3 regions of the Fictibacillus sp. 5RED26 genome follow, and region 1 is predicted to be linked to each of the others. Evidence: riboswitches for the same ligand, from Rfam matches in the RefSeq annotation. Region 1 holds a riboswitch; each other region holds the start of a gene.
What was found. A riboswitch is a leader RNA that binds a small molecule or an ion and turns the genes downstream of it on or off. The one in region 1 is predicted to bind cyclic di-AMP.

Region 1 (10,971 bases):
CTATCAGAACAGTACTTTCTTGACGACATAATTTCACTCCTCTTCTTGCATGTGAGAAGCCGATTTCTCTCCTCAGCTCATTTTATGCAAGTAGGATGAGCATAGAAACGGAGATAAACGCCTCATTTTAAGAGAGTTGCCGTCAACAAGAAATCTATTTGTATGCTTCATCTAAGATGATGTATAAGTAATCTACGAATTCACCTTTTGAAAACATCGTAACTTCATATATATTACCAAGGTCGTTGTATACATAAGCTGTGTCTGTGTCTGTTGTTTCTTCAACGTCTACAGGTAGACCCGCAAGTTCAAGTGCTCTTGTCATTTCTTCATCATTAAACATAATTTCTTCGTCTATTACAGAATAAACAAGACGAGCTGCTTTTCCTTCCACAAACGTAACCGCATACTTATCATTCTGATAGTAGTTTACGATAGCGGGAACGAATTCAGTCGTACCTGAGTAGCGGAACTGAATCTTTTCAGAGCGGGTTGGTTTACCCCATCTGTCGCTTATTTGTTTTTCTGAAGAATTTGTTAGTTCACTAGCAACAAATTGATGCTCGCTAGTTAGATAGTCCGTTTGTTCACTATCACTATTTTCTGATTCACCTTCTGCATTGCTGTTGTCATCTTCAGTAGTTGTTGTCTCAGTTGCTTCTGAATCTTCTTTTTCTGGTTCAGATGTGGAATTATCAGTAGATTCTTCTTTCTCTGCTTTTGTTTCAGAAGTTCCTTGCTCATTTTGTTTCGTATCCTTTGAACAAGCTGTTACAGTTAGTAACCCAATTATAAGCAATAGCGTAATAAGTTTTTTCATGATACTCCCTCATTATGTAATTCATATTGTTTAACAGACACTTCCAATGTTAACAAAAGAGTATAAAAATTGAAAATGAAAACTTTGGCAAATGAAGAAACTTATATCCTTTTAAGAATAGAATGACATTTAAATACCTCATTTTCATAAAATAAGGATATAGCTGTTATCGCTTTTTTGTTGTTTCCAAAGTAGTTGATTACATCTCGTGCCTATCTATTCACTGGGGGCACTTTGCAATGCTTTTATTAAAGAAGTCATTATCAGTCGAATGCATGGAGGATTATTTCATTTTGTTAACAAATCAACTACAATATATGGTAGACATCCATTTAAAGGCATGAATGCGGAAGGGCAGGTGGAATGGGATGCAGTATATTGTGTATGATTTAGAAATGACAAACCGGCTCTCAGAGATTATTGAGATAGGTGCCATTCGAATGGTCGAAGTTGATGGTGAGCTTAAAATTTTGGATACGTTTCAATCATTCGTTCAACCTAAAATGGATAAGTTGAATACACGAATTACGAATCTGACTGGTATCACCAAAAAAGATTTGATTTCTGCTCCTGTTTATACAGAGGCAATTGAAAATTTTAGATCCTGGATCGGCGTAGAAGAATATTATCTTTGTTCTTGGGGACCAGAAGATAAGTGGGCACTCATTACTGATTCAACTTTTCATAAAGCAGATACGGATTGGATCATCAACCATAACGATCTGCAATTTCATTTCAGTATGCTCCACGATAGTGAAAAGGGATTCCGTTATGGGTTGTCGCGTGCACTCCAGGCAATGGAACTTGTTTATGAAGGATCTAAACACAGAGCACTAGACGATGCCATGAATACAGCTAGAATTCTCACAAAGATATATAGAAAGATCAAATTTGTAAAAAACCCGACTTCTTTTTTAGAATCAAAGCTTTTTGAGCCTGAAAAATTAGTCTATAAAACAAAGTCTGAAGTGAATGAGTCTCCCTTTGCTTCCTTATCAAAGTTATTTAACTAAAGTAATTTTAGTTTTAAATGTAAACTTTTCAATGCAAACAGTTAACCATTAAGACGAGGATAGGACTTATTCCCTGTTTATTCGACTTCCTTCGACATAAATGTATAGGTATTATAGGGTAAAATCCATAAAAAGTAAGATATGTCGTCATTTGACGAATTGTTTTTGTAGGAAAATGACCTTAGTTTCGATAATAATAGTAAGCGTAGGGGGTGTTGTTGGTGGATACTACATATTACATAACCAATAAAAACAATCAGTTGTTGGAACTTTTGAACACGATAGACCATTGCTTGACAGGTGCAAGACTTGAGGAAGTGGATTCAATAATCAAATTAAAAGAAGAATTGTTAGCAAATGATGGTATACATATAACTCCAGAGCAAATTAATAATATTATTTCCTTACTGTTATCATTTGTCCCTAATACAGTCAGAGAAGTTGGTTAATTGAGAATCTCTTCATAAAGAGGTTCTTTTTTACTACCTAGAGTTTTATTCGCTCATATATTTTGCTTTCAGGGGGTAAAGTCGTAAAAAAAATAAGAAGTGAAAAAGATCACTTCTTATTTAGATTCCTCTACTTCTTTTTTTGATTTCAATTCATCCATTTCATTCTTAAATCTTTCTTGTAGACAACTTTTGTGACCATATAGGACCAACATGTCTCCTTCTTGTATTTTTGTCGTATAACTATCCTTTCGTACTGTTACGTCTCCTCGCTTTATAAATAAGACAATTAGATCATCTTCTGTTTGAATGACGTCTTTTAATTGTTTCCCCATAATCTTAGAATCTTTATGTATAGGAATTTCTACTACAACATCATCCTCTTCAAAATACATAACATCTCTTAAAGGAAGATCTGCTAAGTTATAGCTTTTTTCCATGTGACTCTCAAAAGAACGTTTCATGTATTTTTTTAGTTTAGGTACGCTTAAGATTAAATATAAACTGATGAGTACTAAAATAATGATTCCAAGTTCGATCGAACGAAATTCATCTGATAAGATGCTGCTTATCGATGAGATGATAACCGCTAATGAAAAGACTCCGAACAAAATGAGAAACGTACTTAAACGTCTGCGTACCGGATGCTCCAGAATCAACTCTGATTCTCCTGTCGTAAATCCAGTGGCTGTAAACATTGAGATGACCTGGAAGCGAGCGATTTCTTTTTTAAGACCAGTTAACGTGAATAACAGAACGTTAATTTCAATCACAATTCCTATGATGGCAAAATAAAGCAAAGTGAATAAAAAACCCACAAAGGCACCTCCGTTAAAATTCTTCTCTACCTGTATACCCTTATTTTCTATTTATATAGAGGAAATAAAATATTTTATTCGTTTCATAAACATATATAGCCCCTCATATAGTTTGGTACAGGAGGGATGTAGATGATAGGTTTTCTTATTACCTTAGTGCCCGCAAGTCTATTGTGTGGAGGAGTTGCTATGTTGATTCATACATTCGTGAAAAAAGATTCATATCAATACGATCAAGAAAATCTTTGGGAGGATACATCACTTACATCTGAAGATTATCGTTTGAAATAACAAATTAACACATTCATTACTTGATATTTTCCCTCGTTATGGTAAAAAGTAATATAACAATAACTTGTAACAGAATCGAGGATTTGATGTGCGGAAAGTATCAAAAAGATGGTTAATTGGTGGTACAGGACTAGCCCTCATACTATTCCTTATCTTTCAATTTTATGGAGAAACAGAAGGGGCGAGCGATACACAAACTCTGAAGGTCGTTGCCCTTGGAGACTCATTAACGTATGGAGTTGGTGACCCATCCAAAACAGGCTATATCGGAATCGTTAAACGAAATATTCAGCAGCAAACAGGCAGAAATGTAATCATTAATAATTTTGGGATCAGTGGACAGCGTTCCGACCAATTGTTAAGACAATTGGATAATGGAGTCGTGATCAAGTCATTAAGACAAGCAGATCATATCTTTGTTTTTATAGGCACAAATGACTTTCGTCACGCTGCCGGTTGGAACTTTCGCCAGTTGCCTCAGCAAAAATTAATGCTCGGAAAAGAAAAGCTAAGAAACAATTTAACTAAAACACTGACAGTGGTGAGGGAAAACAATTCGTTTGCACCGGTTTACGTATTAGGTCTTTATAATCCTTATTTTGGGAAAGAATACGATCCCACAGCTGCAGAGAGTATTAAGACATGGAATGAAGCAATCGTTGAGGCGAGCAAAGAAAGCACGCTTACAAAGTATATCTCCACATTTGAACTCTATGAAAACGTTGAGAAAGAACTGTATTTTTCTGATTCTATACACCCTAATAGAAGGGGATATAACAGATTAGGAAATTGGGTTTATAACCAGTGGAAACCTTTAAACCAGGAATGATCTCTTAGAAGTAGATACTTCTAAGAGATTTTTTTTGGTTTTTTTTAATTGCTTCTTTTGGATAGAACCATCCTTTGAGAAAGTAGTTGTTTTCAGGTTCCAGGGCGAACGGTGAGCGTCGTTTGTGAGTTTCGTTTTTTATAAGTATTACCTCCGAGCTTGTCCGAACCTGATACTTGGCATCTTTCACTCCAATCAGCTCTTAAAGGAGATTAGGATTTGAGAGCAATAATCCATCAGAGAAAAACATTTAAAAAAACGGTTGACTTGAGAATGATTATCATTATAATTAAAAGTGAAGTTGATAATCGTTTTCAATTACTTATACATAAAAGGAGTAACTGACATATGTTTAAAAAGAATCTTTTTACGGTTGTTACAATGGTCCTACTAGCTGCTTTAGTCTTAGCAGGCTGTGGTAAATCAAACGAGGGTGCGAGTTCGAATAATAATGAGACAAAAAAAGAAGAAGTAAACCTATATACAAGTCGTCACTATGAAGTTGATGATAAAATCTTTGCTGATTTTACAAAAGAGACAGGAATTAAAGTCAACCTTATTAAGGGTAAAGAAGATGAGTTGATCGAGCGTCTTACAAGAGAAGGGAAAGCAACAAAAGGAGACCTTTTCTTCACATCTGATGCTGGACGTTTACACTGGGCAAAAGATAAAGACCTCTTACAGAGTGTAGAAAGCGAAACTTTGAATAAGAATATTCCTGATAATTTAAGTGATAAAGACAATCAATGGTTCGGTCTAACAAAACGTGCACGTGTTATCGTATATGATCAGAAAAAAGTAGACAAATCAGAACTATCTACTTATGAAGCGTTAACTGAAGACAAATGGAAAGGTAAAGTACTGATCCGTTCATCAGAAAATATTTACAATCAATCATTAGTATCATCCTTTATTTCATTAAACGGAAAAGATGAAGCGAAGAAGTGGGCAGAAGGGATCGTTAACAACATGGCTCGTGATCCACAAGGTGGTGACAAAGACCAAGCGAAAGGTATCGCTGCTGGTGAAGGTGATGTTGCTATCATGAACTCCTACTATTTTGGTCAGATGTTGAACTCAGAAGATCCTGAAGAAGTGAAAGTTGCTAAACAGCTGAGTGTGTTCTTCCCTAACCAAGAAACAACAGGAACGCACATCAATATTAGTGGTATAGGTGTTACGAAACACGCTAAGAACAAAGAGAATGCTATAGAATTAATGGAATATCTGTCTAGTCCAAAAGTTCAAGAAGTATTTGCTGAAGCCAACTACGAGTATCCGGTTAATAAAGAAGTAGAACCTTCAGAGCTTTTAAAGTCTTGGGGTCCGTTTAAAGAACAAGATCTTAACCTTTCTGAGTTAGGTGAAAACAATGCAGATGCTGTTAAGATTATGAATGAAGTCAGCTGGAAATAAACGTTAATATTTTGCCGTATCACGATTTGTGATACGGCTAATTCCATGTAAAACAAACAACAAGAACAATGCTGATGAGTAAAGAAGGTGAATATATTGTATTTCATTCGAAAAATGAGATCACAGTTTAATAGTTGGGCTTTGCTTAGTGTGATTTTTTCTACTTTAATCCTTTTACCGGCTTTGCTCATCATGGTTCAGTTATTCGCTGAGAGTAATGAGAATTGGGAACACATTAAAGAATTCATGTTGAAAAATTATATCGTAAATTCCGTGACACTCGTTGGTTTTACTGGTCTTTTCACAGTGCTGATCGGTGTAAGTGCGGCATGGCTAGTTTCCGCCTATAAAGTTCCTATGCATCGGTTCTTTAAGTGGGGTCTTATCCTCCCACTTGCGATTCCACCATACATTGGGGCCTATACGTACCATGGTATTTTAAATTATACAGGCGTCATTCAGACGTCACTAAGGAACCAGTTTGGTATAAAAGTGGACCAAAAGTTCTTTGACATCATGAACATACCCGGTGCTGTTTTTATCTTTACGATGTTCCTATATCCATATGTATATATCATCACAAAAAGTTTCTTAGAAAATCAGTCATCATCACTGATTGAGAATGCACGGTTGCTAGGAAAAGGCTCGTTCATGACATTTATACAAGTCGTCCTTCCTGTGTCACGTGCAGCGATCGTTGGTGGAGTTAGTTTGGTCATTCTTGAAGTTTTCAATGATTACGGGGTAGTAAAGTATTTTGGTATTCAAACATTTAGTACAGCAATATTTCAAGCGTGGTTTGGGATGGGAGATATCTATTCGGCTATCAAGTTAGCGGGTACTTTGATGTTTATCGTAGTTTTGATCTTGATCTTAGAAAAAGTAATAAGGGGCAGGAAACAGTATAGCTATTCCACTTCAAAAGTCCGCCCGTTACAACCTAAAGAACTTAAAGGTTGGAAAAAGTTCGCTGTGCTTAGTTTTTTCATCTCTTTATTTGCTCTAGCTTTCGGAATTCCTTTCATTCAGCTTATACATTGGGTGTATATGACTTATGACGTTATTTTAAATACTGCTTTTGTTGACTTGATTTGGAACTCGGTCTTTGTTGCTTCTATAGGTTCAGTTCTTATCATTATCGTCGCTCTAATTATCGCCAACTTTAGTCGTCTATCAAAAGGTTGGATGGGGAAGCTTTTTTCAAAAATAACGGTTTTAGGGTATTCGATTCCTGGAGCTGTAATTGCAATAGGTGTATTGACCTTATTTCTCTCACTAGACGAAAAGGTATTCACGTTATATGAATGGTTAGGGTTAGAGCCAACTCTTGTGCTGAGCTTAAGTATTAGTATGCTGATCTTTGCCTATGTGGTCCGTTTTCTAGCAGTTGGTTTTAACTCCATCGAATCAGGCTTTGATAAGGTAGGAACGGTTTTCACAGAAGCTTCTAGGACATTAGGTATGTCGGTAACGAAGACGTTTTTTAAAGTGGATATTAAGATGATTAAAGGTGCTATTGCTGGTGGTTTTATCCTTGTTTTTGTAGATATATTAAAAGAGCTGCCTCTTACTCTTATCCTTCAGCCTTTTAATTTTTATACGCTAGCTACCAAAACATTTCAATACGCAAGTGACGAACGTATTCACGAAGCCTCTGTTTCATCAATGGTGATTATTTGTATAAGTGCACTTTCCATCTTCTTTTTACACAGAGTTTTAGAAAAGGAGCCAAAATAATGTTTGTTCAAATCAAAGACTTAGCGTTTCATTATAAAAATTCGCGTAACCCTTTGTTCGAAAATCTTTCTTTAAACTTTAATCAAGGAGAAGTTTCGGTGATCTTAGGAGAAAGCGGAAGCGGGAAAAGTACGTTACTTCGTCTTATAGCAGGACTAGAGGTGCCCTCAAGAGGATCGATCCTCATAGATCAGGCTGTCATGAATGATACATTTCGTTTTGTTCAGCCAGAAAAACGTGGTGTAGGTTTGGTTTTTCAAGATTATGCTTTGTTCCCTCATATGACGGTTGAAAAGAACATAAAATTTGGCTTAACGAAAATGAATCGTAAGCAGAAGCAAGCACGCATGGAAGAATTATTGGCTATTGTGGGAATGGAGGACTATGCTTCTCGTTATCCTTATGAATTGAGCGGTGGACAGCAGCAGCGTGTTGCACTAGCTAGGGCTATGGCTCCAAATCCATCTTTGATCATGTTTGATGAACCATTTAGCAATCTCGATTCTAAGCTTCAACTACAGATTCGGGATGAATTACAGGAAATTTTAAAACGTACGGGGATCACTTCTATTTTTGTAACTCACGATGAAGAGGATGCTCGTGCCATAGGGGACAGGATCATACTGATGAACAATGGAAAGATACAGGATGAAGGGCGTCCAGAAATGGTATTGAAGAGGAATAAAGAACAATTATCACTCGCATACGTATAAAAACAAAAAACCGGGATATCCCGGTTTTTATTTTTGGCTGTTTTATAAAGAATTGTTACTAATAGATCTTTTTGAATTTGCCTATATAACTGTTGATTGGAGTGGTAAAGTGACACGTATGAATGTTGTTCACGCCTGCCCCATGGAAAGCGAGCAGCCTGGAACGGAAATCCACACTTCCAAAAGAAACTATGTTTTAAACAGCCTTATTTTTTAAATTGAGTATCTAATTTACCGTTCATATCGATTAAAAATCCGATTTCTCTTCCTAATAATTCACCTAATTCTTTTGCTTTCTTTTCGCTTTCGTTCTTTATTTGTTCAATCGTAAGTTCACCTTTTAATTTGGATGCTCCAACGATTATACTTAATTCACCTTTTTCATAAAATACGATTTTCATTTACAATACCTCCCTGAAAAATAGAACCTTATATATAATTCGTTTTTTTCTATATGCTTATGGGGTAGAAGTGAGAATATGGAAAAACATTCATCATGAAACAATTAATTGGAATAAATAAGCATAGTGAGTATTCTTGACAAAAATTTATGTATGTTGATAAAATTAGAGCATATTATATATGATTCGCTGAATTCGGATGTTCTATTCCATAGAATATCTTGAAGCGGGGGAACCACGATATGGCTTATAAAGCCTAGGGATGAATTTGTGCATACACAAAAGGGACAACTCTCAATTTCCTAATCCGACAGCTAACCTCGTAAGCGTTTTTGGAGAGAGAACTCTATACATGGGCTCAGTCTATGTGTTGCGGTGTATTCCCACGGAAAATCCTCTCTATTTTCGGTGGGTTTTTATATGCAACAAATAGGGCATGTATTAGTATAAAATTTCTTCATCGTACTGCACACTAAATAGTGAGAAGATTTTAACAAAGGGGGTACTTTATTATGAAATTGTCTACAAAAATTTTAATTGCACTTGCACTTGGGGTTGTCGCGGGATTAATTCTTAATCTAGCTGTACCAGATGCTTTTTCAACACTGGATAAATACGTTTTAAAGCCAGTCGGGACATTATTCTTAAACCTTATTAAAATGTTAGTTGTTCCAATTGTTTTTTTCTCAATCGTACTTGGAACTGCGGGATTAGGTGATCCGAAGAAACTTGGAAGAGTGGGTGCCAAAACGGTTGGGTTCTTCTTAGGAACTACAACAATTGCGATTACGATCGCGATGGCTTTAGCGCTTATCTTTCAACCAGGTGTAGGGGACTTTAAAACAGAAGGTGCTAAGTTTGAGCAACAAGAAGCGCCAGCAGTTACGGACACGTTGCTGAACATTATTCCTACTAATCCAATTCAATCGATGGCTGAAGGAAACATGCTTCAAATTATCGCGTTTTCCGTATTTGTAGGATTTGCTTTAACGATGTTGGGAAGCAAAACAAAAGGTATTATGGATTTAATTGAACAAGGTAACGACATTATGATGTATCTTGTAAACCTAATTATGAAATTTGCTCCATATGGTGCTTTTGCATTGATTGCTTCAGCGGTAGGAAGTCAAGGAATGGATGCTATCAAAGCGATGGGCTTATACATGAGCGTAGTTATTTTAGCTTTATTCATCCACTCTGTTGTCGCGTATGGTGGTTCAATTGCTCTATTTGCAAAGAAGAGCCCGCTCTGGTTCTTTAAAGGCTTTGCGCCGGCAATGTCAGTTGGATTTAGTACTTCTAGTTCAAATGCAACACTTCCAATCTCAATGAAAACAGCTCAAGAGAATTTAGGTGTTCGAAAATCGATAAGTGGTTTTGTACAGCCGCTTGGTGCAACGATTAACATGGATGGAACAGCTATCATGCAAGGTGTTGCGACGATTTTTATCGCTCAAGTATACGATGTTAACTTAGGTTTAACACAGATGCTTACTGTTATTTTAACGGCAGTGCTTGCTAGTATCGGTACAGCTGGTGTTCCTGGAGTTGGATTGATCATGTTAGCGATGGTATTGAACTCTGTAGGATTACCTGTCGAGGGTATTGCCTTAATCCTAGGTGTTGATAGACTTCTTGATATGCTTAGAACAGCTGTTAACATCACTGGTGATGCTGCTTGTGCTGTAATCGTTGATAAAGGCGAAGACAAACATCTTGGGACTCGTGAACAAGAAGTTAGTGCATAAATAATCACTTCAAAAGGCCGCGGTGTATACATATACCTGCGGCCTTTTTGTATGCCCATTTCCCTAGTTTACAAATGTTGAGTAAATAAATGTAAGCACTAATGAAAAATCATGGTAAAATAAGAAGATACTTAATGAGATTTCGGAGTGATCTTCTTGGAAAAATGGCTAGAGATACTAACGCTTGCAGCAAAGATCCTATGGGTACAGATTCAAACCGCTATTAATCCTATCATCGAGTTAACAGAGAGCGCGATGAACTCTTTTTGGTTTGTCTTTTCACTCACGATCATCACAGGCTACGTATTACTAAGGCTTGTACAGAATGCAATTACTTATTATCAAGCTCATAATTTTATTCACAGAAAAATGAATAACGAACCCGCTAGTGATATAGAATTCACCCTATTTATGAAATCCCTTTGGAAGAAAGATCGATCTAAAGGTTTAGTGGCCAATGCCAAATCAGCTAAAAGCAGATACCTCCAGTTCAATGCTCAAGAACGTTTATCCATCCAGAACTACTTGCAGCATCGACTGAAATTTTTACGTACGAACCAGCCATTGTTCATCTTGGGAGCTGTTGTGATTGGATTGCTTTCAAGTATAACAGTGAATGTTCTACCGATCGAGGCGGCTGCGCTTACTGCGGAAAATGTATTGAAAACAACGTTGTTCATCCTTTTCTGGTTGTTCATTATGCAAGCAAAATACGTTGCTATGAAAAAACAAACGT
Region 2 (10,971 bases), on a different contig from region 1:
CGTTTACCGCATTGATCATCGCGTTTAAAATCGGCCAGTCCGAAACGGCATCACTGCCATCCTTCATTCCTTCTGTTTCACGATTAGGGGAAGCAACTGAACCGCAATCCAAGTGATCACGCCCGATTACGATTGGTGCTGACAATTCTCCGCTAGCTACCATTTCGTTGATGATTTTTCCAAACTTCGCACGTTCACCATATCCTAACCAACAGATACGGGAAGGAAGGCCTTGAAACTGTACTTTTTCCTGAGCCATCTTGATCCATTTGCAGAGGTGCTCGTTATCACTAAACTCTCGTAAAATTACTTCATCCGTTTTTCTGATATCTTCTGGATCGCCCGATAACGCAACCCATCTAAAAGGTCCTTTCCCTTCACAGAACAATGGGCGTATAAAAGCTGGTACGAATCCAGGGAAATCGAATGCGTTTTTTACTCCTTCGTCAAGTGCTACTTGTCTGATGTTATTCCCATAATCGAATACGACAGAACCTTTCTTCTGCATCTCAAGCATAGCCTGAACGTGAACCGCCATCGATTGCTTTGATTTTTCGATATATTGTTCCGGATGACGTTTACGAAGTTCTGCTCCTTCTTCCATAGAAAAACCTACTGGTAAGTAACCATGCAACGGGTCATGCGCAGAAGTCTGATCCGTAACAAGATCAGGAATCTCTCCCATCTCGATCATCTTTGGTAAAAGTTCAGCAGCGTTCCCTAGAAGACCAATCGATAATGGCTCACCTTTTGCCGCATATTCTTTCGCCATGCTTAATGCTTCATCTAAACTCTTTGTCATTTTATCTAGGTATCTCGTATCCAAACGACGTTGAATCCTTGTTTCGTCTACATCAATCGCGATCACAACACCATCGTTCATTGTTACTGCTAGAGGTTGTGCCCCACCCATACCTCCGAGACCTGCTGTTAGCGTGATCGTTCCTTTTAGTGATCCGTTAAAATGTTTGCGAGCCGCTTCGGCAAATGTTTCATACGTCCCTTGCAGGATGCCTTGTGTGCCAATATAGATCCAGCTTCCTGCAGTCATTTGGCCGTACATCATCAGACCTCTTTTTTCAAGATCACGGAATGTCTCCCAATTTGCCCATGCAGGGACAAGATTGGAGTTGGCGAGTAAAACACGCGGAGCATCAGTATGCGATTTAAATACGGCGACCGGCTTTCCAGATTGTACGAGAAGGGTTTCATCATTCTCTAAACGCTCTAATGTTTCTATGATCTTATGATAAGAGTCCCAGTTGCGAGCAGCTTTACCAATTCCTCCATATACGACAAGCTCATCAGGATTCTCTGCTACTTCACCATCTAAATTGTTCATAAGCATTCGAATTGCCGCTTCTTGCACCCATCCTTTTGCAGATAGTTTCGTACCTCTTGCAGCTGATATAGAATGTTTTACGTTTGACATGTAAAAATACCTCCTTTTAATGTGCTAACTTTTGAATTTTAGATCCGATTAAGATGTCATTCCACGATGTATCAAGGATCCATGAAGCAACAGCTTCCATATCTTTGTGGAACATACGGTCACACTGTATCGTCGGACAAACGATTCTTCCTTGTTCATATACTTTCTTTGTTTTAGGTGCGAGCTTTTCAGGTCCTCGGAAATCTGCAGCCTGCATCGCACAGATTAATTCAACGGCCAGCACTCGTCTTGCATTTGCAATGATCTGAGCCGCATGTCTAGAAGCGATCGTACCCATACTCACATGATCTTCTTGATTAGCTGATGAAGGAATCGAATCGACACTTGCAGGGTGCGCCAATGTTTTATTTTCTGAAACGAGCGATGCAGCAGCATATTGCATGATCATCGCACCTGACTCAAGCCCTGGATTCGGACTTAAGAAACCAGGTAAGTCACTCAACTGAGGATTGACCATCCGTTCGATCCGTCGCTCTGAAATGTTCGCCCATTCTGCTGCGGCGAGCTTCAGAAAGTCCATTGCAAAAGCGATAGGCTGACCATGAAAATTCCCACCTGATATGATTTTGTTTCCGTCATCAAAGATCAGTGGGTTATCCGTTGCAGCATTCATCTCGATCTCAAGCTTTTCTTTTACATAACCAAGAACCTGCCACGAGGCCCCATGTACTTGAGGGATGCATCTTAACGAATATGCATCTTGTACCCTGATCTCTCCTTGTTTCGTTGTCAGCTGGCTGCCTTCTAAATATTCTCTTAAACGCTTTGCAACATCTACCTGCTCTTGATAACCTCGAGCAAGATGAACATCTTCATCAAACGCATCTGTTATGCCTCGTAAACTTTCTGTGGTAAGCGCTGCAATCGCATCTGCCATGAGTCCGATGCGTTCCGCTTCTATATAGGCAGCAATACCTTGTGCTGTCATGGCTTGCGTTCCATTGATCAAGGCAAGCCCTTCTTTCGCTGTTAAGACGACAGGTTCAATTCCCGCTCTCTTTAAAGCATCCTGACCAGAAATACGTTCTCCTTTGTAGTACGCTTCTCCCTCACCTACTAACACAAGGGCTAAGTGAGAAAGCGGTGCAAGATCTCCACTCGCTCCAAGTGATCCTTGTTGCGGAACAACAGGATGAACATTCTTCTCGACTAATTCTAGCAACCTTTCGATTACGATTGGCCTGATACCCGAAAAGCCTTTCAGAAGAGCATTTGCTCTTAAAATAAGCATAAGACGACTGATCGTCTCAGGAAACGGTTCTCCGATTCCACACGCATGGCTGCGGATCAGATTGATCTGCAATGTCTCCACATCATCTCTAGAAATAAAAACATCGCTAAACTTTCCGAAGCCAGTCGTGATTCCGTACACCACTTTACCTTCAGCCACAATCGCTTCAACCGCTTTCCGGCTGTCAGCCACTTTCTTCATACTGACCGGGCAAGCTTCAATGGGTTCATTCTCATGCAGAATCCGCTTGATCTCTTCCATCGAAAGTGTATTACCTGTTAATGTAATCATCTTCATCCCTCTTTTACTAAGGTTCTGTTCTTTCTTCGAAGTAGTTGATTTCCGTTACAGGAACTCGCTTTCAGCGGGGTGTGCGGTGAGCCTCTTAGCGCTCTGCGCTGTTAAGAGTCTCGCCTGTCCCACTCATCCCGCAGGAGTCTCGCACCTTTCACTCCAATCAACTTTCCAAAGAAGCTATTAAAAGAAACCTCAAAATGTATAGATAAAAAACAAAAAGAGCGCACCCGAAAGAAAACTCTTTCGAATACGCCCCCTCATCACTAGTTACTATGGGCACTATTTAAATATGATTGATTCCTAGACCAATCGCTTCATGCTCTAATCCTTTTACAGGAGCTCCGATCGTTCCGTAGAGAGCGACTGCTATCCAGTCACCTTCTTCTTTTTTCTCATATGGATTACCGCGAACGACGATGAAACGCAAACCTACAGTTCTAAGAACGGTTCCAAGCTGAACCTGTCCTCTTGTCACCCCATGAAAAGCTTCCATGATGGCATGATATAAAGAATGTGTTTCACGATAAATCCCAGTTTGAATTATATTTTCACTTTTGGCCGCTGTTTCAATGGCAGCTACTACCTTTTGTGAATCCATTGAACCGGCTTTGCCTACGCAATACTTCCAGCCCAATTTCTCGATCTCAGGCAGATAACTTTCATCTAATACCCCTAACATGGCCATCTTTCCGATCAAACGTTCATTTGATAATGCCATTGCATGAATCACTCTTTCTCTAACGGCTAATAACTACTTCTAGTGTATGCGTTTACAATTTGTCCGTCAATTCCCTTTCAACAACTTATCACAGCAGTATAGTAAAGAAAATGACACGTATAATCTATCAAACTAGCGGTAAGAATGATAGTAAGAAATATAACGGAATGAGGGTTGTTACATGTTAAACGTACAAAAAGAAATTGCACTTGCTTCAATGTCACGCACACCACAGTTCGAGGAAGATGTGAATGACTTTTTTATCGCTTATGACAAAGGACATAACCCGTTACTGCTCTTGCCTACTACAAAAGGATTTCTTCACGAAGGACAGGTGTACGCGATCGCATTTATTAAAAAAGAAAATAATTCATATCAATTTACTCTTTCAGATAAAATTATGCCTTTTTCGATGAATGAGGCAACGCTCATTCATGATCAGCTCGGTTTCTTCTTCGGTCCTGATAATAATATGCTTTCTTCCTTTTTTAAAGGTGATACGTATGGCGCATATGTAGTCTGGACAAAGCATATGGTCACGCAATTGATCAACGAAACTCTTCAAAATTGGCATAATACATCAGATGATTCACAGCGCGAAAAACACAAGACGCGATTAACTATGCTTCTTCAAGCCTAGGTAAAAATAATAAAACTGACTGCTAACTTCCCTCTTTCCTATGTGCAACAGATTGAGGAAGCCTAACAGTCAGTTTTTTTTAATTGTGGTGCATCATGTAGTAGATGATGTCTGTTCTTTATTATTTTTCTTAATATGTTTCTTAATAAAAGTCATGATAAATAAAAGTGGAATATAACTGATGGCTAAATAAAAACCGATCTTGTTCGTATAGTTATTGAGCATGTTGATCTTCAAACGAGTGTCTAAGTAATAACAAGCAGCCAACGTGATCGCTAATAAAATGATCAGTGTGATATGTTGGCGGATGTTCAACATCAGTTTGGCCACACGGCTCGAACACCAGATCGCCAGTGCAATATTTGGCAAAATCACTAAACACCACATCGAAACGAAAACAAAATCAAATCGTTCTACGAATGAAACTTGAACGATTTTCACCATAGAAAGGGTTGCCCATATATTTCTAGACAACTGTTCTTCGCTAAAGAACGCAAATGAAAACAAAGTGACTAGCAAATACATCATAAATGTAAAAAGATTAGCATGATGCGCAAATTTTTGAGACCGCTTTGCATTTTTAATAAACGGATAAAAAACAAGAAGTGTTTCAAAACCAAGATAACTCAGCATCATATTTTTCGTTGCAGATAAATAGTCTTTTACATTCTCATCAAAGACCGGCAGGAGATTAGAAAAATGAGTAAATTCCAATGGGTATACGAGTAACACGATCAAACCTAATGGAATGACAACTCCTAAAAAACAGATGCCCGCCACCGTTCGAAAACCAGACGAAACCACATAGTACGTTAATATCAGGAATACAGCAGCGATCTTCCAAGTACTTAGAGTGGGAAACATCCATACTTGTATGACTTCAATATACGTTCGTAACACTGTAATCGACCAGAGCAGAAAATATAGAAGTAAAAATAGATTAAATAAGTTTCCAATCAAACCACCAAACAGCGATTTATGAGTTGATACGATATCCCCATCGCCGTTATCGAGCACATAATAAATCATCCATATAAGAGCATGTACAAAAATGGCAGCTATGATGACTGATATCCAGGAATCATAGCCAGCGTATTTAGCGATGATACGCTGATAGCCTAGCACCCCTACCCCTACTTGTTCAGAATGGACAAGAAAAAACACAAGAAAGGGAGAAACGAGAAAAGCTTCTTTAATTTTTTGCATGACGATTCTCTTCCTCTCTTAGAAACAGCATTGAAATCTCGTTTTAGCATTCCCAAGAGTAAAGAGATTAACCCATAAATAACCAAAAAAGCTGACGCGAAATGTGGGAATACACCCGTTCTGCATCAGCTTTCATTCCTCTATCCAGTGAACACTTCACCGTCTGGATACCTAATATTATCTTTTGTTTGTTTAGCAAGACTGAACGCCAGTGTTAGCGGTCCTAATTTACCGAAAACCATTACCACACAGATCACAATTTTTCCGATGACTGTGAGATCTGGGGTAAGTCCCATACTTAATCCAACTGTTCCAAATGCAGAAACGACTTCAAACACGATCACCATGAATGAAACATCTTTCTGGACATATGTGATAATAAATAATGCGGCAAAGATAAACAAAATAGAAATAGTTGTAATAGCAAGAGCTCTGTAAACAACAGCATTTCGAATGGTCCGCTTCATAACAACCGTACTTTCTTTCCCTTTTAAGAAAGCTGCAACCGTAAAAATAATAACAACAAACGTGGTCAGCTTTATCCCTCCACCAGTAGAGGTACTTCCTGCCCCAACAAACATTAAAAGAATCATCAACAAGGATGTATCAGGATTTATGGCTGTCATATCAATCGAGTTAAAACCTGCTGTTCTCGGTGTTACACCTTGGAAATAAGAAGCCCAGAATTGCTCAGCACCTGAAAGCATTCCAATGGTCTTAGGATTATTAAACTCAAATAAGTAGAAGAACAAGATTGCCACAATATTAATAATCAAAGTAGAAAGCAACATCACTCTTGTATGAAGAGAAAGTTTTTTCCAGCTTCGGCTCACCCATATATCAACCAATACGGTAAACCCAATTCCCCCTGTTATAAACAGAAACGATATGACGATGTTCACCATCGGATCTCCTACATAACCCATTAGACCGTCAGACCACAACGAGAATCCTGCATTGTTGTATGCCGATATAACATGAAAGATGCTATAGTAAATTCCTTTACTAACACCAAAGTCTGGAACAAGCCTTAGTGATAGAAAAAAGATGGCGATAATCTGGATGCTGATTGAAAATACAAACAGATTTCGAACTAACCGGATTACCCCGCCTATAGAAGGCTGGTTGAGTGCTTCTTGCATCAGAACACGTTGTTTGATGGATATTTTCCTCCCCATCATAATAACGACTAATGAAGCAAATGACATGACCCCAAGTCCTCCGACTTGGATTAAGAACAAGATGACGATCTCACCAAAGAGTGTGAACGTTGAGCCAGGATCAACAGTAGCTAAGCCTGTTACTGTTGCTGCTGAAGTTGCAATAAAAAAAGCATCTACCCACGATAACGTTTTTTCATGGGCAATAGGAAGCTTTAACAAACACGTCCCAACGAAAATAAGAAATAAAAATAGTAACGCTAAAAACTGAGGAGGGTTTAATCTAATTGGGTTGTGCAAAAAACGTTTATGCTTTCTAACATGTAGTGCCAATGCTTACACTTCCTCATCCTCAAAACGATTTAGATCTTCGTTACGACCGATCACGACAAGTATATCCCCATATTGAAGAGATACATCAGCAATCGGTGAAACGAGTATCTCATCTCCGCGTTTGATTGCGACGATATTACATCCATAGCGTGCACGAACATCTAGATCTGTTAGCGTCCGATTCACTAGCTTATCCGTTACACCTATCTCAACAATACTGTGTTCATGCGATAGCTCAATAAAATCAATAATCTTTTCAGAAGATATGAGTTGAGCAACGCGAAGCGCCATATCACGCTCTGGGTGGATAATACGGTCTGCTCCTAGCTTTTCCAACACTTTATGATGATAGTCATTCTGTGCTTTTACCCATACTTTTTGAACGCCTGCTTCTTTTAAAAGTAAAGTAGTTAAGATACTTGCTTGGATGTCTTCACCGATCGAAACAATTACCTGTGTAAAATTTCGGATTCCTAAAGACTTCATTACGTTTTCATCCGTAGAGTTAGCTTGAACAGCCTGAGTAGCTATTGTTGCAAACTCATTTACTCTTTCCATATCTTTATCTATAGCTAGAACATCATAGCCCATCGTCGCAAATTCTCGACAGATGCTGCCTCCAAAACGTCCTAAACCAATTACTGCAAACTGTTTTTTCATTATGGTCTCCCCTTAAAATCCATGAAGTTTTTGCTTCGTTGTTCTCTAGCCTTGCTGGTCAAGAGGTATATAAATTTAAGTAAAAAAACGCAAAAAAAGACCACACAAAGAAGCGGGTCCGGTTTTCCACCAAATTGACCTCTCCAGTGACATGACGCTTACGGGGTTAGCTGTCGGATTAGGGATTGGAGTATCCCTTTTTGCAAATAGAGCAAAATTCACCCCAAAAGATTGGTTCCCCCGTTTTACAGTAGTTTCACCATAAAAATAACTGTAAATTCAGCGATCTAAAGCCTGCTAAATTTTGAATTACATATACTGTAATCCTCTATCTTTTAAAAGTCAATCCATTTTTTTAGTGTTAACAAATACTTTACATTTTACCTGAAAATTGAAGGATCAATACTACTATTCCAATCAACCAAACATAGACAGCAAATCCTTTTAACGTACCGGTTTGAAGGAGTTTGATCATCCACTTTACAGCCACATATCCAAATAGAGCCGATGCTAAAGTACCGACCAATAAGGCTGAATAAGAGATAGGTGGATGTCCACCCGTAAATAGATCTTTTGACTGCAATACTACTCCTCCTGCGATAGATGGTATGGATAATAAAAAAGAAAAATAGGCCGCTGCTTTTTTATCGATCTTGCAAAAGAGCGCTGCTGCAATCGTTAGTCCTGATCGTGAAATAGCAGGAAGAATAGCCGCACCTTGAAACGTACCGATCACAAGTGCATCCCTTATTGTTATATCTTCAATCCCTTTATATCCATTTCGCTTATAAGAATCCGCCCACCAAAGCAAAAAACCTGTAATTAAGAACTCCCATCCAACCGTGATCCCGGTTTTTGAGATCTCTTCAAAAAAATCTTTAAATGCTAGTCCTATAACAGCGGTTGGAATCGTTCCAGCGATAAGCAGAACTCCCGTTTTGCTGAGTGGTCTTTTTATAACTTCTAAGATTTCTCTCCAATAAACCGTCATCACAGCAATAAGTGTTCCTATATGAAGCATGCTATCAAGAAACAACCCGGCTTCTTCTAGCTGAAACACTTGCCTGCCTAGAAGGAGGTGTCCTGTAGAACTGACAGGCAAAAATTCTGTTATCCCTTGCACAATGCCTAATATTAAGGCTTCGAGCCAATCCATAAAAAAAACCCCCTCAACTTTCATGGTCTCGTACAACCTATTCATGAGGAGGATTTTCTATTCTAGTTTTTTGATATCAATTTAGTGTTACTAACGAGCATTTGTGATTAAAGTACACCTGAGAAGAGACGAGCAAACGATTCCTTTGTTCGTTCCCACAAACCTCTTTTGTAAAACTCTACGGGCTTCACTTTTATAGATTCCACCATGTCTTCTTGATATTGTTCTACAAGATCTGAGACAGATGATGTATTCAGCAAGAATACGTTCACTTCGAAGTTAAGGTGAAAACTTCTCATATCCATATTAGCTGTACCGATTGAAGCAGTATCGCCATCAATAATGATTACTTTTTGATGCAGAAATCCTTTTTTGTAGGAATAGATCTCTATTCCAGAACGCAGTAGCTCTGGAAAATAAGAGCGCGTTGCATATTGCGTCAAGAATCCATCATTAATCTCAGGAACCAACAAACGGACCTGGACACCTTTTTTTGCTGCCACTCTTAAAGCCGTTCGAATCGCTTCATTAGGAACAAAATATGGTGTTGCGATCCAGATCGATTTCTCTGCACATGAGATCAAAGAATAGAATAGATCACTCATGATTCCAAGCTGAGTATCAGGACCACTTGCCACCACATGAACAGTACCATCCCCTTCAGCGGGGTATGCTCTTGTAAGATGATTATCTTCTAAGAGATCTTCTCCACAAACATATTCCCAATCCATTAAAAATATGGCATGAAGAACTTGAACAGCTTCTCCTTCCATAACCATGTGTGTATCGCGCCAAAAACCAATCTCCGGATCTTCTCCTAAATACTCAACGCCTACATTCAAGCCCCCTACAAACCCAACCTTCCCATCAATAATAATAATTTTACGATGATTTCTGAAATTAAGCTTTTGATTGAAAAAACCATATCGAACAGGTAAGAATGCTTCAACGAGAATTCCTGCTTTTTTCATTCTGTCGATATCATATTGCTGAAGAGACAGACTTCCTATCCCATCAAACAAAAATCTAACTTTCACGCCTTCATTCGCTTTTTTTATTAAAAGGTCAATAATGTCTTTACCAAGGCGATCTGAACGAAAGATATAATACTGAATATGTATATACTCCTTGGCTTCTTTCAGCCTTGCAAAAATTTCAGGAAACGTCTCTTGACCATTCTTTAAAATTTTCGAACTCGTTTTTCTGTTCAAACGCGTAAGTGTGATGTGATGAGCATGCGTTGCAAAGCACTGCTGATGTCTTTTCAAATCACTAAAGTCCGGCTTTTCTTCTTGTTTAGATACCCTGATCCACTCGTCTCTGTCTTTTTTTCGTTTCGATTTAAAAAGGTGGCCTTTTAAATAAAGCTGTCCAGAATACAGGTAGAACATATATCCGATAAACGGAAATAGAATTAATACATAAATCCAAAGAAGTGTATGTTGAGCTGTTCTGTTCTCGAGCATTAACGAATAAATCGTATACAGAATCACTGCGATGTAAAGGAGCCCAAATACCGTTTTGATTATCACATATCCTTCTGCAAAGAAAACGATGTATAAACAGACAAGTAACAATAGTGTGAGGAAAAATTCCCATATTCGTTTCATGCACGTGCTCCTTTTTTACCAATCTTCTCTTTCTCTCTTTATTCCCTTCCCCATGTAATTAAAACAAGGGGCTCTTCTCTTTTTATACCATTTTTTCTTAGGATTTGCAGAAATCACGACTGTTATGAAATTAGGTATTGTTTCAATCATTCGAAATGGTTTTTTTGTGTACGCATTGGGTTGATAGACAGACGCTTCGGAAATTTGCGTGGCCGATCGGTGGTGAATTTTGAATTGGACAGATTATTGGGTGGATCGGACAGATTATGTAACCAATCCGACAGATTAATCTTCAAATCGGACAGATTCACTAGTCAATTGGAAAAATTACCGTCATTAACAAAACGGCGCCCATGCATAGACTCCTCTATAGCACTTACTGTCGACTTTGACGAAAATACTGTCCACTCTTTAAGTTTTACTGTCCACTTCTGATGATTTACTGTCCACTTTTGTAAGTTTACTGTCCACTCTGCTATTTTTACTGTCCACTTTAATTTTCCGCAA
Region 3 (10,971 bases), on a different contig from region 1:
TCCTTCAAGAGATTCGTCGAAATAGTTCATGCCCTGTTATCATGCTCACAGCCTTAGGAGACATTGATTATCGCTTGAAAGGATTAAATCAAGGAGCAGATGACTACATAGCAAAACCCTTTATCGGCGAAGAAGTAATTGCGAGAGTTCATGCAGTCCTTCGTCGATCTACGAATGTACTAGAAACCGAGAACACAAAACAATACGGAAGTCTGAGCATCAACTTCGACTCTCATTCTGTAAAAATAAATGGTGAGCCTATCATTCTAACACCAAAAGACACCTCCTTATTGCTCTTTTTGGCCAATCATCCAAACCGCACCTACACAAGAGAGATTTTAATTGAACAAATATGGGGCTTAGATTATTATGGCAGCGAACGTGCTGTAGACTTATCGATCAAACGTGTTCGTCAAGCACTCTCTGCATGGCCAGACACACAAGGAGAAATCCGAACACTTAGAGGACTGGGGTATCAATTCTGTGTATACGAATAAAAAAGGCAGAACAACTTTATTAAAGTATTGGACCACCCGATATGTCCTCACCCTCTTTATTGGTCTTCTAATCTTAGGTTTATGTTCTTTGTGGTGGATACGGCATACGGCTTTAGAAAATCGTTTAACACTCATGGAATACATGGCAGCTGATACAGCGGATCGTATTGAATCCGGAGATAAAAAGAATGATTTAGGTCGGTTCAATCGTAAACTAGATGATCGCGCAGAACTATTGCAGATGGAAAAGCCACCTGAACTATATATTACGGATTTGAATGGTAACATTCTTAATCTGAAATCTATAAAAAAGAATCCAGATGCAAATAAACCTACATTAAAATTGAATGCTATCCCGGTTGAAATAGTAGACAGTGAAAAAACAACTAACACATTTAAAGTGAATGGCAAGTCTGCCTATGCAGTCAAAAAACCTTTAATATACGCTGGAGTCCAAGCAGGTTGGGTAATTATCATACAATCTGCCTCAAACCTCTCAGATGTAGATCAGGGTTATCGTCTTCCTATCTTCCTATTGATAAGCCTTGGTCTTCTCGGATGGTTGATCATCTATATTTTATTGAAAAAGATTCTAAAACCCATCCAAGATGTGGCACATGCTGCTTCTCAGATTAAAGATGGAAATTACGACATTCAATTAGCTACAGATGCTAAAGAACAAGAAATTTATGATCTTTTAACTTCCTTTGAACAGATGAGTACGAAGTTGAAGCATTTAGAAAAGCTCCGAGCAGAATTACTGGCAGGAGTTACACATGACTTAAAAACACCTGTTACGTCTATTAGTGGTCTCGTGCAAGCTGTTAAAGACGGGATTGTTTCGGGAGATGAAAAAGAAGAATTTCTGCAGATTACAATGAAGGAAATTTATAGATTGCAAAGGATGATTGAAGATTTATTAGATTATAACTCTCTTTCCGCTGGGGCTTTTACGATGCGTAATGAAACATGCAACATGAACGAGCTTGTTCAAGATATCGTTCACCAATGGAGTATGACCAAGAACAAAGAAGTTATATGTAAGGCTATTGTTCCAGAAAGCTTAATATATAGAGAAGTTGATCCACTTCGTTTACAGCAGATCATCATTAACCTCTTAAACAATGCTTATCAAGCTTTAGGAGAAAAAAAAGTGATCAGCGTTGTCTTGTACGAAAATAGGATTGAAGTGACAGACACAGGGTCAGGGATTTCCGAAAATGAACAGCCTTATATATTCGAACGGTTTTTTCGTGGTGAAAAGAAAAAGTTAAAAGTGCGCGGCCTTGGCCTTGGACTACCATTTAGTAAAATGCTAGCAAAAGCGTTAGGTGCAGATTTAGTTCTTAAAAAAAGTTCCCTTACTGGAAGCACTTTTTTAATAGAATGGAAAAAATAAGTATGACGCATTTACAAGAACGCACGTTCGTGTTATGATTATTTCAGGTTAGGCCATCCAACAGCCTACCTCCCCACCAGTGAGACCGGCCTACCCAGCCGGTCATTTTTTCATAAATCTTACACCTTACTCAAATAATGAATGATGTCCATTCTACGTATGATACCGATAAACACTTCGTTGTCATCCACAACTGGTACGAAGTTTTGAACGGCAACAAGCGACATTAAGTCTTCCATCTCAGCATCAATATGAACAGGCCGATAGTCCCTGTTTACCATTATGTCCTTAATATAATGATGCTCACTATTTTGAAAAGAAAGACCTTTTGTGTTTTTAATTTTCCATAAAAGGTCACCCTCTGTGATCGTTTTTATATAATGTCCCTTTTCATCAATTACAGGTACAGCGGTGTATCTGTGATACTCCATCTTTTCCATAGCCTGGCGAATGGTTGATTCTGCATGTAAACAGATCACTTCTTTCTTTGGAAGAAGAAAGAATGCAATATTCATAACTTGTAAATCCCCTCTTGATTGTAATTTTATTCGTATTAATTATGACTGTTCTTCAGAAACGATGTGTATGTCTATGTTTTTTGAATTTCTCATTATACTGTTAACAATAGAACCCTTTGTAATCTCTTCCCATCTCGTTCTTGCAGATTGGCCTAAAATAATCTGAGTAATATGATGTTCTTTTGCGACATCTGTAATAACTTGTGGTATTTTTCTTTGTCTGGATCTTTCTAGAATAAATTTAGCGTTAAATTCTACAGCAAGTTTTTTCCAGCCTCTGATTCTTTTTCGCTGTTCTTGAGAAATGTTCCCTCTGTGATCGATCAACACATTCAAAACATATAATTCTGCATTTAAACGATTGGCTATTCGCCAGCCTCTTCGGATCAGCTTTTCTGCACTTGGACCATATTGTACACAGACTAAAATTTTTTCTGCCACACCTGTTGGACCACTATCGGTAAAGACGATATCGGATTTTAAGAGCTTTTCATCTACATCATCTGCAATTTCACGGAGAGATAATTCACGCAGTGCACCTAAATTGTTCTTAGTAAAAAAGTTGTTCAATGCCTGGTCTATTTTTTCCTGCGCATAAATTTTACCTTCTATTAAACGTTGCCTCAGCATTTCTGGTGTCACGTCAATTAAGATTACTTCATGTGCAATATCCAGAATCCTGTCAGGTATTCGTTCGCGAACTGCTACTCCTGTAATATGCTGAACAATATCATGAACACTTTCAATATGTTGGATGTTTACTGCTGATACAACATTAATTCCGGCATCAAGTATTTCTTCCACATCCATGTATCGCTTTTTGTTTTTTGAACCTGGAACATTGGTATGGGCCAATTCATCAATTATGACCACATCTGGTCGGCGTTCAATGATCTTTTCTATATTTAACTCTTCTAGTTTTTTATCTTTGTATTCAATGATTTTTTTAGGTATGATTTCAAGATCTTTAATTCTTTCTGCTGTTTCTTTTCTACCATGGGTTTCAATTAAGCCGATTACGATATCGACTCCTTGTTTTTTTAAATCATGAGCTTCTAAAAGGATTCTATACGATTTACCTACACCTGGTGCTGCTCCAACGAATAGCTTTAACTTTCCCTTTTCATCTTGATAGATTTCCTGCAGAAATTCTTCAGGCGTTTTCCTTTTAAGTTGAGGGTATTTATCATACATTTACGCACCTCGTTATCATCATCATCGACTACAAACCAAGAAGCAAGAGCCTTTACCCTAAGTGTAGAGTAAAGGCTTTGTCTTCTACTATTGTAACAATTTCTCTAAAGCAATATTAAGTGTCAGTACATTCACGCGAGGTTCACCAAACAGACCAAGCTCTCTTCCTTGAGTATTTTCTTTAATCAATTTTTTAAGTTTTTCTTTATTTATTCCTGTTGCTTCTGCAATTCTTGGAACCTGTACATCTGCAGCCTCAGGAGTAATATGCGGATCAAGTCCGGATCCGGAGTTTGTGATTAAATCAATCGGAAGCTCGTTAACAGGTACAGCTGGGTTAGCCTTTTCCCATGCAGCTATGCTTTCTTTCATTCGTTTCATCATATCTTCATTTGAAGGTGCATAGTTTGGACTTCCAGAACCAGCCGCGTCGTACTCGATACTGGAAACACGCCCGCTGAAGTATTCGGGTTTCGTAAACGTTTGACCAATAAGTTCAGAACCTATTACTTCTTTATCTTCATTATAGATTAAGCTTCCATCCGCTTGCTTCGGCATAACGACTTGTGCAATTCCTGTGACAACAACAGGATATACAAGACCGCATATCACCATTAAAGCAAGGGAAAGGCGAAGCATCTTAACGATATTGTTAAAGATAAATACTTTTTCATTATGTTGATTTAATGAATGTGATTGCATATCAATCAATTCCTTTCTTTTCTAACGGTTACACGAACAAGTGAACAATCAGATCAATCAATTTTATTCCGATAAAAGGTACGATTACACCACCGAAACCATAGATTAGGAGGTTACGTTTCAATAAAGCATTTGAACTCATCGGTTTGTAAGCTACTCCTCTCATAGCCAGAGGAATGAGCAATGGAATAATAATCGCATTAAAGATTAACGCAGACAGTATGGCCGACATCGGTGAGCCAAGCCTCATGACATTGAGTACTTCCATCTCAGGAATCGCCAGCATGAACATCGCTGGGATGATGGCAAAATACTTCGCAATATCATTCGCGATACTGAATGTTGTTAACGCACCACGAGTCATTAGCAATTGTTTCCCAATGGAAACCACTTCAATAATTTTCGTCGGATCGGAATCCAAGTCTACCATGTTGGCAGCTTCTTTCGCTGCAGTCGTCCCACTGTTCATGGCAAGGCCAACATCCGCTTGTGCAAGTGCTGGTGCATCATTCGTTCCATCACCAGTCATCGCAACCAATTTTCCTTCTGCTTGTTCACGCTTAATTACAGCGATTTTATCTTCTGGTTTACTTTCAGCAATAAAGTCATCCACGCCGGCTTCTCTTGCTATTGTTTTAGCTGTTAATGGGTTGTCACCTGTACACATGATCGTTTTGATTCCCATTTTTCGTAACTGTTCAAAACGTTCTTTCATTCCAGGCTTTACGGTATCTTTTAAATAAATCAGTCCGTATATATGCTGATCCACAGCTACTGCCAGCGGCGTTCCACCTTCAGATGCAATTCGGTTTCCTTTTTCTTCAAGGTCATGTGGCACTTCTCCACCAGTTGCAAGTACCCAGTTTTTAATTGCGTCTACCGCTCCTTTTCGTACTTTTCTTCCATCTTTTAAGTCGATTCCGCTCATTCGCGTTTCGGCTTTAAACTCAATAAATTCTCCATCTTCACCAAGGTATTGATCAAACGATAAGTGTTCTTTTTTCATGAGTTCCAAAACGGATTTACCTTCTGGTGTATCATCTTTTAATGAACTGATGGCAGCCCATTCCCCAACTGATTTTTTCGTATCGAATCCTACTGGTACAAATTCGCTTGCCATACGGTTTCCGAATGTAATCGTCCCCGTTTTATCTAGGATGATCGTATTGATGTCACCTGCAGCTTCAACCGCTTTACCAGACATAGCGATTACATTAAATCTCGTAACACGGTCCATTCCAGCAATACCGATCGCGGATAAAAGTCCACCGATTGTTGTCGGAATCAAACAAACGAGTAATGCGATTAAGACCGGTACTGGTATGTCAAAACCTAGATACTTTGTAAAGAATGGAAGTGTTACAACTACAATCATAAAAACAAGTGTCAAACTCGTTAAAACAGTACTTAACGCAATTTCATTCGGTGTTTTTTGACGCTTCGCTCCTTCTACGAGGGAGATCATGCGATCAAGGAATGATTCTCCTGGATCTGCTGTAATTCGTACTTTAATTTCATCACTTACTACACGTGTTCCTCCTGTTACGGAGTTAAAGTCACCGCCAGCTTCTTTAATTACAGGAGCTGATTCTCCTGTAATCGCCGACTCATCAACAGAGGCAAGACCAGATATGACTTCACCGTCTCCTGGAATCATTTCACCTTGTTTTACAATAACGATGTTTCCTTTACGAAGATCAGCTGATGAAACTCTTTTGTGTTTACCGTTTTCAAGCACAAGGTTTGCATAAACTTCTTTTTTCGTTTTCTTTAATGAATCAGCCTGTGCTTTCCCTCTTCCTTCAGCTATTGCTTCAGCGAAATTTGCAAACAGGAGGGTTATAAACAGAATGAAGGTTACAGCAATATTGAAACCAACTTGAGTTTGGTCTCCAAAAAAGGTTAATAATAATGTAATTACAAAACCAATTTCAACAACAAACATGATAGGATTTTTAATCATTACCCTTGGATCTAGTTTAATAAAAGATTCCTTTATCGCCTGATTCACGATTTCTTTATTCATCATTGTTTTATTCATTTGTACTTCCTCACGATTCTTTTTCATCGGGCCGTTCCCACCTTTATTTGGAGGAACGTACTGAGATAATTCTTTTTTGGTCCTTAAGCCTTGAGCACCCATTATTCATTCACCTCTCTACAGCATCTATAATGTTAAATATTCGGCAATCGGGCCTAATACCAATACTGGGAAGAATGTTAAAGCCCCAACAATAAATACAGCCCCAATAAACACACCTGCAAATAGCCCGTTATCTGTTCTGAACGTTCCGATCGTTTCTGGAACGGTTCGTTTTACAGCCAATGATCCTGCAACTGCAAGCATCGTTACAATGGAAAAGAATCTTCCAAGATACATAACGATTCCGGTAGAAATATTCCAGAAGTTTGTCGCATCTCCTAATCCTTCAAAACCAGAGCCGTTATTTGCTGCTGAAGAGGTATATTCATAGATTACTTGTGAAATACCATGAAAACCTGAGTTCGAAATGGCCTCATGTCCGAGTGGTGTAAAGAAAGCTACAGCAGATGCTCCTAAAATAAGGAACGGGTGGATTAACAACGTCGCTGCAATCAGCTTCATTTCTTTACCTTCAATCTTTTTACCTAGAAATTCCGGGGTACGTCCCACCATTAATCCAGATAAGAAAACACCAATAATCGCATACATTAAGACGTTGACAAACCCTGCCCCTACACCGCCATAAACGGTATTTAACATCATATTGGATAATGTAACTAATCCGCCTAGCGGAGTCAGTGTATCATGCATCGTATTAACAGCCCCCGTTTCTGAAGCCGTTGTAACAACCGAGTAAAGTGAAGACTGAGCGACACCAAATCGTACTTCCTTTCCTTCCATGCTTCCTTGATCATGTTGCACACCTAGAGCATTGATTGCTTGGTTCCCTTGATATTCGGCACTTAGGGAGATGCCAAGGAACATAATAAACATCATCGTCATGGAAACGAAAAGAATACGTCCCTGCTTTGGATTTCCAACCATCTTTCCGTACGTAAACGGTAATGCCATCGGTAATAGGAGCATCAATAAGATTTGAATAAAGTTGCTCGGCCCGTTCGGGTTTTCAAACGGATGCGCTGAGTTAACTCCGAAAAATCCACCGCCGTTATTTCCTAATTCTTTTATGGATAAAAACGAACCAACTGGGCCAACTGCAATGTTTTGTTTTCCACCTTCAACTGTAGTCGCTGTAACCGTTGGATCTAATGTCTGCGGTACTCCAAGTGCAACGAAAATGAGTCCTGTTACAAAAGCGATCGGTAGTAACACACGAATGATACCCCTAACCATATCCACAAAAAAGTTTCCTAAAGACTTGCCAGATAGCCCACGAATGAATGCGATTGCTACTGCTAATGCTGTAGCTGGTGCAACAAACATCATGAAAAGAATGCCAATCATCTGTGAAAGATAGGATAAACCACTTTCACCACTGTAATGCTGCAGATTCGTATTCGTCATAAAACTTACTGCTGTGTTAAACGCAAGGCTTGGATCCATGTTTGCTATCTTACTCGGATTCAGAGGCAAACTGCCTTGGAAACGGAAGATTAAATAAACTAATAGAATCATAATCGCATTGATCACAATGACTGATGAAGCATAAACTTTCCAAGATTGATTTTTATTTTTCATTCCACTAATGGAATAAATCAGTTTTTCGAAAGGATAAAAGAGTTTGTTCTTATTCGAATAATTGAACGAGTTCGCTAAATAAATTCCTACTGGTTTTGCAAGTAAAAGAGCTATAAGTAGAGTTATAGCTATAGAGAGTAAACTGACTAACAACGGAAAAACCTCCTAAAATTTCTCTGGATTCAATAATACGTAAAGAAGATACACCGTTGTTAAAACGGCTAATCCAAACATGACAGTCATCATTTATTTACACTTCCTTCATCAACAACACTTGATGACCATTTTGCTAGACCCATCATTAAGACAGGCATTCCTACCATCAATAAAACCATCATCACATCTAACATTTTTACACCTTCTTTTTATTAGTTCATTGTTCTAAGTAACCATTCAGCATTAGAGATAAATTTTTGATAGCCTCTTGAGCATCACAACCTTCAATTCTAAGTGTGATCGGTTCGTTTTGATTTCTTGAATAGTGTGACAAAAAGAATAGATTAACGGATAGTAAGCCTTTCGCATTAATCTGTATGCCTTGATAAAAGAAAAGAATCTCACTTTCGAAAGAACCAGCAGCATTGACAAATTCATTGATCTGTCCGATCGACAACCTTTTTGGCAATAAAACAACTGACTCTGTCCCCATGTTTTCACCCTGCCTATCACTGGTTTGGATTTACAGAGGGAACATCTTTTCTTTGATGGGTTCCCTCCTGTAATTGCTTAACCTTTACTTCTAAGCGTGTCTTGTATGATCCATTTTGAGAGACTATGTTGAATCACACTTGCATAATAAGCATTCAATTGATCTCTTTTCGCTTTTAACAAAATCTGTTCAATTTCGTTTGGACTTAATCTCATAAATGAATTCCTCCGCTCTTTTTTTATGAAGAAAGTAAGAATTGAATATTTCCGGTTTTGTTATAGATTACGTAATCTGCACCTAACTCCTTATAAACTCTGGAAATATACCGTGTGTCTGATTTGATGACATAAACAGGTATGTTATAAATGCTGCGAATGAGTTCAATCGTTTGGCAGCATTCTAAAAATCCAGATTCAACAACAATGATTTTTTGAACAAAAGGACCTACCATCTCGATAACTTTACGCTTGTCAACATAATTCATGACATATACATGTTGAAACCCAACTTGTGAGAGTCTTTCTGCTTCTTCTCGGTTAGGAACACAGAGAACAAGAGATTGATAGTCTTCACACAATCTTAGTTTTGAAATAAAAACATCTGAAACTAGATCAGGAAACATAATGAGCACGTTCCCAGATGATTTCTCCATCGTTCCACCCTCCATCTCTTAAAGAAAACTAGGCTAACTTCTAGCCTCTCATGTCAGCCTTAGTTGCACTTATACTATCGTCTTAAACTTGTTAATACGCCGAAAACCATCGTGCCGACAAGTTATACTTTTGGATAGTGAAAAAAAGGCAACAAAAAAGAAGCCTGCGGAAGAGGAACTCTTCTCGCGGCTTCTACACATACTTGAATAAGCGTGTGAATACACGAAATTTGTTGCCTCTCTCTGTACGCTTACGGAGTTAGCTGACGGATTCGGGCTTGAGAGTAGCCCTACTCGATCTCTCGAGATTCACCCCATGCAGACGCAATGGCCTGCGATTGGTTCCCCCGCTTCCTAAACTTAGGAATTAAGCGATAAAGACGCATGATATAATAATCATAATTTGTAAAATTGTTATTATTACTCTTTTTTAATGTTCACCTTCCCTCTCCTACCACGCTTACGAAGTTAGCTGACGGGTTCGGACGGCAGAAGTCGCCCGACTTAAATAAGTTTCACCCCTGGCAGTGAAGAACTGAACTGCCGATGGTTCCTCCGTTCCAATAATGGATTCAGCGGTCATGGAAAAAATTTAAAGTTTTACGATAAGCAATATATTACTCCTGGTTTCAGCCGTTGTAAATCCATTAAAAACTCTAAAATATTCATATTTCGTATAAAAACGAATTAAATAAACTTATTTAAGAAACAAAAAACAAACAAATCATCTTTTTTCTTTTACTTTCTCAATTTTTCGATACATTTTAAAGAAAATAATAGTTGTAATATTCTAAAAAAATCCAAGTTTTGAACTTAAATTTTTTTAAAAAAATAAAAAAGCTAAGCAAATTTCACTTTGCTTAGCTTGGTTAAAACGATCTAAAATCCAATCTCTGTCTTTTAGTCCAGAGCCATACGCCTGTGAACAGATGGATCGCAAACACTACAAAGACAGCTCCATAACTTTCTGTAATCCAGCTCACAAACCAAATGATCGGTAGAGCTAAAAAAAAGTTAACAAGCAACAACACCCATGAAGTTCTCGCTATAGCTACAAAGAATAGAATAATTGGTAAGATTAAAAAAATCCAGAATAGTACGTTTTGAAAAGTTGCCATGACTTCCCCTCCGCTTTTCATTATAAAAGGGCTTCGCCATAATCTCCAGCTTTAAACTGGTACTTTTTCTAATTCAAATTCATTTTTGTTATCATTTTCTTCAATATCATACCTGGGTAGAGTGAACATGTAGAATAGTCCAACAAGAATCAGACATCCTCCCACAACCCAGAACAGCATTTCTACGGTTAGAATTTTCGGGAAAAACACAGCGATTAAACCGAGTGTCATGGTGTGAGATAGCATATTGATCGGTGTAATCCATCCTTGAACACGTCCCATCATTTTAGGGTCTACGATCTTAGGTAACCAGCCACCGATTCCAATATTGATTAATGGAATGCTAAACCCAGCCAATCCTGTAAAAATAAAGAATGTCAACACATTTGGCGCGATGGCGCATAAACCAAGTGACAATCCACTTACGAATAGACCAAGAACAATCGCATACGAGAGTCTGATCTTTTTAGCGAGCATCGAACAAATAACACTCCCTGTAAGGATAGATACACCAAACACGACACCCATCCACATCATCATTTGCTCGTAATTATCTGGAG

Region 2: linked by a shared signal. The riboswitch ahead of IHV10_RS01120 (potassium channel family protein) and the one ahead of IHV10_RS16285 (dicarboxylate/amino acid:cation symporter) in region 1 are both predicted to bind cyclic di-AMP.
Region 3: linked by a shared signal. The riboswitch ahead of IHV10_RS03240 (hypothetical protein) and the one ahead of IHV10_RS16285 (dicarboxylate/amino acid:cation symporter) in region 1 are both predicted to bind cyclic di-AMP.

Annotation. Positions count from the first base shown of each region.
Region 1 is NZ_JACZDU010000004.1:283,281-294,251, reverse strand. Features, by position in the region: gene IHV10_RS16340 (YjcZ family sporulation protein) at 1-29, opposite strand, end outside; gene IHV10_RS16335 (hypothetical protein) at 155-820, opposite strand; gene IHV10_RS16330 (3'-5' exonuclease) at 1,189-1,833, shown strand; gene IHV10_RS16325 (hypothetical protein) at 2,055-2,282, shown strand; gene IHV10_RS16320 (TrkA C-terminal domain-containing protein) at 2,399-3,100, opposite strand; gene IHV10_RS16315 (hypothetical protein) at 3,233-3,391, shown strand; gene IHV10_RS16310 (GDSL-type esterase/lipase family protein) at 3,480-4,220, shown strand; gene IHV10_RS16305 (Fe(3+) ABC transporter substrate-binding protein) at 4,569-5,636, shown strand; gene IHV10_RS16300 (ABC transporter permease) at 5,751-7,373, shown strand; gene IHV10_RS16295 (ABC transporter ATP-binding protein) at 7,373-8,086, shown strand; gene IHV10_RS16290 (hypothetical protein) at 8,293-8,487, opposite strand; cyclic di-AMP (ydaO/yuaA leader) riboswitch at 8,665-8,831, shown strand; gene IHV10_RS16285 (dicarboxylate/amino acid:cation symporter) at 9,000-10,235, shown strand; gene IHV10_RS16280 (hypothetical protein) at 10,392-10,971, shown strand, end outside.
Region 2 is NZ_JACZDU010000001.1:204,680-215,650, reverse strand. Features, by position in the region: gene hutU (urocanate hydratase) at 1-1,432, opposite strand, end outside; gene hutH (histidine ammonia-lyase) at 1,449-2,975, opposite strand; gene hutP (hut operon transcriptional regulator HutP) at 3,265-3,699, opposite strand; gene IHV10_RS01135 (hypothetical protein) at 3,881-4,339, shown strand; gene IHV10_RS01130 (GerAB/ArcD/ProY family transporter) at 4,433-5,545, opposite strand; gene IHV10_RS01125 (TrkH family potassium uptake protein) at 5,686-7,038, opposite strand; gene IHV10_RS01120 (potassium channel family protein) at 7,042-7,698, opposite strand; cyclic di-AMP (ydaO/yuaA leader) riboswitch at 7,838-7,993, opposite strand; gene IHV10_RS01115 (undecaprenyl-diphosphate phosphatase) at 8,072-8,854, opposite strand; gene cls (cardiolipin synthase) at 8,962-10,464, opposite strand.
Region 3 is NZ_JACZDU010000001.1:613,946-624,916, reverse strand. Features, by position in the region: gene IHV10_RS03295 (response regulator transcription factor) at 1-497, shown strand, start outside; gene IHV10_RS03290 (sensor histidine kinase) at 484-1,896, shown strand; gene IHV10_RS03285 (CBS domain-containing protein) at 2,016-2,411, opposite strand; gene kdpDN (KdpD-like non-kinase potassium sensor) at 2,454-3,608, opposite strand; gene kdpC (potassium-transporting ATPase subunit KdpC) at 3,696-4,247, opposite strand; gene kdpB (potassium-transporting ATPase subunit KdpB) at 4,339-6,351, opposite strand; gene kdpA (potassium-transporting ATPase subunit KdpA) at 6,478-8,145, opposite strand; gene IHV10_RS23065 (potassium-transporting ATPase subunit F) at 8,158-8,226, opposite strand; gene IHV10_RS03255 (hypothetical protein) at 8,235-8,342, opposite strand; gene IHV10_RS03250 (HPr family phosphocarrier protein) at 8,366-8,641, opposite strand; gene IHV10_RS03245 (hypothetical protein) at 8,719-8,856, opposite strand; gene IHV10_RS03240 (hypothetical protein) at 8,880-9,293, opposite strand; cyclic di-AMP (ydaO/yuaA leader) riboswitch at 9,526-9,677, opposite strand; cyclic di-AMP (ydaO/yuaA leader) riboswitch at 9,735-9,881, opposite strand; gene IHV10_RS03235 (hypothetical protein) at 10,163-10,411, opposite strand; gene IHV10_RS03230 (MFS transporter) at 10,463-10,971, opposite strand, start outside.